Regions from separate parts of the Bacillus sp. Marseille-Q1617 genome, predicted to be linked through region 1. Evidence: predicted binding sites of a transcription regulator. Region 1 holds the regulator's gene; the other holds the start of a gene.
The links. Region 1 encodes LexA, which represses DNA repair genes until DNA is damaged. Its sites were predicted from a motif close to CGAACATATGTTCG; they were not measured.

Region 1 (4,406 bases):
GAGCTGTATTCACTTCTGCCATGCTGACAGAGTTCGGAATGAATACCAATCCTGCCCCTGGTGACAAACGTACAGACCTTATACAATCCGTGCAATTTGACGACAAAGAAAAGATGATTTCTTTTTGCCAGGCCATTCAATTTGCTTCTCCGATCAATTCGCATTTTACGCCGTATCCGAATTATATGCCCGGATATGAAGATGATGTCATCATGGCTGCGGGGACTTTCATCCAGGGTTCAAGTATAGAATTATCTGCAGACGGACCGATCAGACCACCCTATACCGCATATGTACAAGGTGGACTGACCTATTCACATGTGAAAATAGCCGTATGTTCGGCCTTGGATAATTTAATGGAAAAAGGTTTAATAACCATTCATAACGGATATTAAAGTATTAATTGGATAGTCTAAAATCGACTATCCTTTTCTTTTGAGTTTCCATGTAAGAATTTCTAACATTTCATTGACAGAACTTCTAACATTACATATAATAAAATCATGAAGGAAAAGAAAAGGAGGAATCGAGATGAGTGGAAGTGAAATTCGTCGAACGATGGCACTCTTTCCTATAAGTATTGTCATGCAGCTCACGGACTTAACGGCTCGTCAGATTCGATACTACGAAGAGCATGAGTTGATTTCTCCAGCACGTACAGAGGGGAATCGTAGGCTCTTTTCCTTGAATGACATTGATAAACTATTAGAAGTTAAAGATTTGTTAGATCAAGGGGTGAATATGGCAGGTATAAAGAAGATATTCTCAGTGACTGCCATGGACGAAAAGAAAGTAGTGTCTGAAACAAGTAAGCAGGAGGAAGAAAAAGCAAGACAGGATCTTACTGACGAACAGCTTCGTAAATTACTCCGAAATGAATTGATGCATTCCGGAAAGTTTAATCGGGCTTCCTTGCGTCAAGGAGACATGTCCCGCTTTTTTCATTAATAAATAACCTTATATAAATCTGAGGAGGAATTACGTAAATGTCAAAGTATACTCGTGAAGATGTGATTAGATTAGCGAATGAAGAGGGTGTTAAATTCATTCGTCTGCAATTCACTGATATTTTAGGGACGATCAAGAACGTAGAGATCCCTTTCAGTCAGTTGGAGAAGGCACTAGATAATAAGATGATGTTTGACGGATCTTCAATTGAAGGATTCGTGCGTATCGAAGAGTCGGATATGTACCTTTTCCCGGACCTTGACACATGGCTTGTATTCCCTTGGACTGCGGAAAAGGGTAAGGTTGCCCGCTTGATCTGTGATATCTATAATCCGGATGGAACTCCATTCGAAGGGGATCCGCGTAACAACCTTAAGCGAGTGCTAAAGGAAATGGAAGAGCTTGGATTTTCTGACTTCAACTTGGGACCTGAGCCTGAATTCTTCCTCTTTAAATTAGATGTCAATGGAGAGCCTACGCTTGAATTGAATGATAATGGCGGATATTTTGACCTTGCTCCTACTGACCTGGGTGAAAACTGCCGTCGTGATATCGCTCTTGAATTAGAAGAAATGGGCTTTGAAATTGAAGCGTCTCACCATGAGGTAGCTCCTGGTCAGCATGAAATCGACTTTAAATATGCAAGTGCGCTGAGAGCCTGCGACGATATCCAAACGTTTAAACTTGTTGTAAAAACCATTGCACGCAAGCACGGTCTTCATGCAACGTTCATGCCAAAACCATTATTCGGAGTGAATGGTTCAGGAATGCACTGTAACATGTCGCTATTCAAAGACGGTAAAAATGCTTTCTTCGATGAAAAAGGAGATCTGCAATTAAGTGACACTGCACGCCAGTTCCTGGCAGGAACCATTAAGCATGCAACTGCATTCACTGCAATCACGAACCCTACTGTTAACTCGTATAAACGTCTGGTTCCTGGTTATGAAGCTCCATGTTATGTTGCATGGTCAGCTCAAAACCGCAGCCCGTTAATCCGTATTCCAGCTTCCCGTGGAATCAGTACACGTGTAGAAGTTAGAAGTGTGGATCCGGCAGCAAACCCTTATTTGGCTATGTCTGTCCTGCTTGCAGCAGGTCTTGACGGCATCAAGAACAATCTTGAGGCACCTAAGCCAATCGACCGCAACATCTATGTAATGGATAAAAAGGAACGTGAAGAAGCAGGTATCACTGATTTACCGGCCACTTTATATGCTGCATTGGAAGAATTGAAAAAAGATGAAGTGATCATTAAATCCTTAGGCGGCCACATCTTTGAACACTTCGTGGAAGCGAAAGAAATCGAATGGGATATGTTCCGTACACAAGTTCACCCTTGGGAAAGAGAACAGTATATCCAAATGTACTAATACCCATTTAACACATGGAAAAAGCCAGCGCTGACTCAGCGCTGGCTTTTTCATGTGTTTTCCAAACAAAAAAATGCAATTAAATAGTAACGGGTTCGGTTTTGGAGTACAAAATTGCAATCTACACCGCAAAATGTTGCAGTAATTGCAGATGCGTTTACAGCTAATCTTACCCGAGAAGGTGAACAAAAGCGGAACCCGAGCCAGATGAAAGATCAAAAAGGGGAGAAATTTCCCTTAATGAAGAAATGGAATTGAAAACAGTAAAATAAAGGAAGTTTTACTTCTATTTACTTAAAAAACATTAACATTGGGGATCTGTGCAAGATTAGAAGGAAATTTTCCCCTTATTTACCCCTGTCAAAGCGAGCTTCAACAGATTAACAGGAAAATTTCCCTTATTTATATCTTTAGTTACTCTATAAAGGATAAGGTATCCTATGACCCGAAAATTACCAACCTGTTTTTTAGTTTAATAGGGATATACCTCATTTTCACATCTTCCAACTTTGTAGACTAAACTAACACGTTAGCCAGATAATAAAAAACCTGTAACGCTTCAATTTTAGTGCAGTTACGGTAACAAATTAATATACAAATTAGAACCCGAATTCCTTAAAAAGTTTGTTACATCCAATAAAAAAAGGGCTGCAAAATCATGACGATTTGCTTCCCTTTTTTCAATATTTTTATAGTTTGTACCTTAAAACAGAACCCGTAAATTAAATAGCGTTTTTCTGGAATTAATGGACTTGTCGATAGACACCGATGACTTTCCCTAAAATAGATACATTACGTAAAATGATCGGACTCATAGTTGAGTTTTCCGGTTGCAGCCTTACAAAATCTTTTTCTTTGAAAAAACGTTTGACTGTTGCTTCGTCTTCTTCCGTCATTGCAACTACGATATCCCCATTATTAGCAGTCTGCTGTTGTCTTACGATGACGAAGTCCCCATCAAGAATACCGGCTTCGATCATACTGTCTCCCATGATTTCAAGCATGAAAACCTGTTCATCTGAAGGAGCCAGGCGCTCAGGCAGCGGAAAGAATTCCTCGACATTTTCAACAGCCGTAATAGGCTGTCCTGCCGTTACTTTACCAATCAACGGAACATTTACAACTTTTTGACGGGGGATCGTGTCCTCTTCTAAATCGAGAATCTCGATTGCCCTTGGCTTTGTTGGATCCCGGCGGATAAGTCCTTTGCTTTCGAGTCTTGCCAGATGACCGTGGACCGTGGAACTGGAAGCCAAACCGACAGCTTCCCCAATTTCACGGACTGAAGGCGGATAACCCTTTTCTTTCACGGATACTTTAATGTATTGAAGTATGTCTTGCTGTCGTTTAGACAATTTAGTCATGTTCACGCACCTCTATTATCGATCTTATGTTCCCATTATAGCATGTCTTTCCAATTGATACAAACATAAGTTCGAATTTTCGGTTGACACCAAACGGATGTTCGTATTACAATCAAGTTACAAAGAACAGAACAAACATTCGTATGGGGGTCTTTTATATGTTAACACACATTTGGAATCGTTTTTCTTACATAATTACTCTTTTTGTATTATCTTTTTTATCAGCTGGCTATTTATTTTTAACGACAGGGAGCGAGCCTTCCTATGAAACTGTAACTGTAGGTAAAGGTGATACTCTCTGGACGATTGCAGAAACGTTTGAAGGAGAATATTCCATGACAAGAGAAGAGTTCATTAAATGGGTGGGGAAAGAAAATAATCTTATATCTTTTACGATCGAACCAGGAATGTCACTGGTTTTGCCTGTAGAATCTTCCACTTATTCTACCCATTCCGATATACAGCTTGCCATGAATAATGACTAAAGGGTGAGATTCAATGAGAGCTGCGATTTACTGCAGGGTGAGTACAAAGAAAGATACGCAGGAAACTTCACTTGAAAGACAGGAAGCGGAATTGGTTAAGCTTGCAGAGGAGCACCAATTTGACGTACAAGCGATTATTAAGGATCAGGCAAGTGGTTTTGAACTGGACCGCCAAGGTGTCCTGACACTGTTGGATTTAATAAAGGACCAGTCCATTGATGCAGTGCTGATTCAAG
Region 2 (4,406 bases), on a different contig from region 1:
TTCTCGATGCGTTCATTGATTTCGCCAAGAAGGTCATCAATCTGCCCCTCGATCGGGCGCACTTCGATGATGGGATCGAGCAGTCCTGTCGGACGGATGATCTGTTCGACCATTTCCGGGCTGTGCTCAAGTTCATATGGCCCAGGTGTGGCTGATACATAAAGAAGCTGTTGTACCTTCTCTTCGAATTCCTCAAAACGGAGCGGTCTGTTATCCATCGCAGAAGGCAAACGGAAACCGTGGTCGACAAGGACTTTTTTACGTGCCTGGTCACCATTGAACATTCCCCTGATCTGCGGGAGGGTCACGTGGGACTCATCCACGACGATCATGAAATCATCCGGAAAATAATCCAGGAGGGTATATGGTGTAGAACCCGGCGGTCTGAGCGTCAAGTGACGGGAATAGTTTTCAATCCCGGAACAGAAGCCCATTTCCCTCATCATCTCAAGGTCATAGCGGGTTCTCTGTTCAAGCCGCTGAGCTTCTAAAAGCTTTCCGTCTTCCTTCATGATCGCCAACTGCTCTTCCAGTTCTTTTTCGATATTTTTGATTGCGACCTGCATCTTTTCTTCACGGGTTACGAAGTGGGATGCCGGGAAGATGGCGACGTGATCACGGTCTCCCATGATTTCGCCCGTCAGTGCATCGACCTCTCGGATACGGTCGATTTCGTCCCCGAAAAACTCCACGCGCATACAGTGTTCGTCGCGTGACGCCGGGAAGATTTCCACAACATCCCCGCGTACGCGAAACGTACCGCGCTGGAAATCGATATCGTTACGTTCATATTGGATATCCACAAGCTTGCGCAGAAGCTGATTCCGCTCAATCTCCATGCCTGTCCGGAGGGAGAGGACAAGCTCACGGTATTCTTCCGGGTTACCCAACCCGTATATACAAGAGACGGAAGCAATGATGATGACATCCCTGCGCTCGAATAAAGCGGATGTCGCCGAGTGGCGCAGCTTATCGATTTCATCATTAATGCTCGCGTCTTTTTCTATAAATGTATCGGTCTGGGGCACATACGCCTCAGGCTGATAATAATCGTAGTAGCTGACGAAATATTCGACAGCATTATCAGGGAAAAAATCTTTGAATTCGCTGTAAAGCTGACCGGCAAGTGTTTTGTTGTGGGCAATAATCAATGTCGGTTTCTCCACTTTTTGAATTACATTGGAAACGGTAAAGGTCTTACCGGTACCCGTTGCACCAAGCAGCGTCTGATGACGTTTTCCCTCATTAATTCCTCCAACCAATCTGTCAATCGCCTTCGGCTGATCGCCCTCCGGCTTGTATTTGGATTTTAACTGAAATTGTTCCTTCACCGTGAAACCTCCTATAATAAAGGATCCGTACCTTGTTATTTACCTATTTATTCACAAATTAAACACAGTCCATTCATCTATACACATTCTACCACATATCATACAGGAATAACCAATGAAAAGCGAACAAAAGTTCGTTTATTTTTGTGGATTGTGGATATGGAAAGAAATCTTATATTTTGGAATGATTGAGCGTGTGGATAAGGAGGGAAAGATGAATTAGTTAGAGGAGAAACGGACGAAATACGGACAATTTTTTCGATTTACCAACAAAAAATGAAAAATGCGGACAAATTTAGGTGTTTTACCGACAATTCGACAGAAACAGACAACTTCTGGCCTCCAACAAAATCGTCATTTACTTTCACGCTTTAAAGCAATCTGGGACGGGCCTTCAAATAATAAAGAAATACACACAGGTTGTGAATAACTATGTGTATAAGTTGTTATAAAATGTGGAAAACACTCATTTTATCCACATAAAAGAAAATAAACTGTGAATAATGTGTATGAATACGCATTCACAATGTGAATAAATTATTTCCCGATCCATTTATACACAAAAATACATCACTTATCCACAATCCACAACAAGAAAAAAGCCTGAGCACCGTTTCATCAACGGTGTTCAGGCATTTTTTCTTGCTTTGATCATCATTTGGTTGCTGTACCAGAATCCGATGGTCAGCGAGGCGGCGTCGATTACGATCAGCCACCAGGAATCTGTATACCCTTTGGAAACAGATGCAGCAATGAGTGCTACGGTAAGTATAAGTCCGACATAGTGATTGTACGTGACCCTTGTGAACAGGACCACGAGCAATCCCGGTAAAAAGATACCCAGTATGATTTTAGACACGGTCCACTCTCCTCAATTGAAGGGAATAACCATATTTTAACGAATATGCTTCTTTTAAGAAAGGATTTTCTCCCTATCCCTCCCCGTCTTGGATCAATCTCTCCGTCCGCTCTTTCAATTCACTGTGGGGAATGAATTTCTCGGAAAGCATATCCGGGAGTATGTAATCCAGGAAGTACCGGACACATTCCAGTTCTTTGAACTTTACGATTGTGGACAATGCACCCTGATAGATTTCCATGAACAGCGGATCGGGGTTGCCTTTCTGGATTTCACCGAATGATTCATACAGGAGATCGATTTTGTCTGCCACAGACAAGATCTTCCCTTCCAGTGATGCGTCTTTTCCTTCTTTGAACCTTCCTCTGTATACCTCTTGGTATTGGGGAGGAAATTCTGTCGAGATGAATTTCTTTACCATTTCGTCCTCGACCTGGCTGAACAGTTCGCGGAGTTCGACGGATGCATACTTCACGGGCGTTTTGATGTCTCCAGTGAACAGTTCGGCATAGTCATGGTTCAGTGCTTTTTCATAGAGGGATTTCCAGTCGACTTCCTGCCCGTCCTGTTCCTCCACGGTTCCAAGGAACTGAGCGATCTTCGTTACCTTGAAGGAATGACTGGCCACATTATGTTCATGGTATTTAAATCGGCCCGGACAGCGGACGAGCGTCTCCAGGTCGGAAAGACTTTTGAAATAATGATGAATTCCCATAGTATTCTCCTCTCTCTTTTATGGTCCCGGATGTACTTACCCTTTTTCTCTTTCCTGGAAACAAAATCAGTTCTCGTTAAGCAGTTCCTCCACTTCCCCAAGCAGAATGGCATTGAGTGCATCATGGTGAAGTGTCGGGATTTGGTGGGAGGCACCTGGAATGATATAGACTTTTTTTGGATGACAATCCTTGTAGCACTCCATTTGATCGTTCAGCCAGTCCGATTTTTCTCCATAAATCAACAAGAGCGGCAGCTTGCACCGGTTCATTTTTTCAATACCGTCATAATAAAGGGACTGCTTGTAAAAATGGTACCAGATTTCCGGATTCGCCTTATTCATATGAAGAAGCAGTTCTTTTCGTTCCATCTTGCTTTTCGTGTGCGCTTTGGAAATGATTTTAGCTAGGCGGACGGGATGGTTCCGGACCAGCTTCATTCCGGCCAGATGCATCAGCTTCAGTTTGTTGTGTATCACTTTCGGATAAGCCCCGATCAGGATGAGGGCGCAGACCTTATTTTTAAATAGTGATGCAAACTCCTGCGCGATCACCCCTCCGGCAGAGTATCCGATGAGTACACATGTGGATAACTTCAAGTGATCCAGAAGGAAGTTGATTTCTTCCGCATAGGAATCGAGGCTGACAAATGTCTTAAAGGACGGTGAATCCCCGTGTCCCGATAAATCCGGGATGATCAGCCGAAAATGCTTGGCAAGAGTGTGCTGTTTGGAAAAAACGATCCTCCCCATTCCCGGGGGATGAAGGAATACGAGCGGTGTCCCTTCCCCCATATCCTCGAAGTATAATGTCGAACCCTGATAGGGTACGCTTGGCATATATGAAAACCTCCCTTAATCCGAGTGAGTATCTACTACACATTGTTCTCGGGTTAAGGGAGTTCTAGTCATCATTTTTAGATTAGGCGGACCGAAACGACGCCGTCGATGGCTTTCAATTTCGTTTTGACGTCGCTTTGCTCTTCTTCTGTCAGTTTCTGGTCTAGGTCGATCATCGTGTAGGCCCACGTATTTTTACTGCGGTTGATCATATCGGCGATGTTGACGGCATAGCCGGATAATGTCGTCGTGATGCCGCCGACCATGTTCGGGATATTTTTATGCATCACGGTCACGCGCATCTTCCCGCTGTGAGGAAGTTCTACGTCCGGAAGATTCACCGCGTGCTTGATGTTTCCTGTCTCAAGATACGTTTTCAGCTGTTTTGCCGCCATCACGGCACAGTTTTCTTCGGATTCAACGGTTGAAGCGCCCAGGTGGGGAACCGGGACGACATTGTCCAATTTCAATACGTGTTCGTTCGGGAAATCCGTGACGTATTTTTTGACGATGCCGGCATTCAAAGCTTCACCCAGCGCACTTTCTTCAACAAGCTCGCCCCTCGAGAAATTCAGGAGAGTGATGCCCTTTTTCATGCGCCTGAAGCTGTCATTATTCACAAAGTGCTTCGTTTTATCCGTAAGCGGGATGTGGAAGGTGACAA

Region 2: a site for LexA is predicted at 1,455-1,468, ahead of uvrB (excinuclease ABC subunit UvrB). Genes of this name have one in related genera too.

Annotation. Positions count from the first base shown of each region.
Region 1 covers NZ_CAHJXM010000001.1:1,802,104-1,806,509, forward strand. Annotated here, with positions in the region: gene HWX64_RS08920 (methionine gamma-lyase family protein) at 1-395, shown strand, start outside; gene HWX64_RS08925 (MerR family transcriptional regulator) at 532-948, shown strand; gene glnA (type I glutamate--ammonia ligase) at 987-2,321, shown strand; gene lexA (transcriptional repressor LexA) at 3,065-3,685, opposite strand; gene HWX64_RS08940 (LysM peptidoglycan-binding domain-containing protein) at 3,844-4,170, shown strand; gene HWX64_RS08945 (recombinase family protein) at 4,184-4,406, shown strand, end outside.
Region 2 covers NZ_CAHJXM010000002.1:662,507-666,912, reverse strand. Annotated here, with positions in the region: gene uvrB (excinuclease ABC subunit UvrB) at 1-1,331, opposite strand, end outside; gene HWX64_RS14705 (CsbA family protein) at 1,960-2,190, opposite strand; gene HWX64_RS14700 (HD domain-containing protein) at 2,264-2,905, opposite strand; gene HWX64_RS14695 (alpha/beta fold hydrolase) at 2,972-3,742, opposite strand; gene HWX64_RS14690 (phosphoglycerate dehydrogenase) at 3,820-4,406, opposite strand, start outside.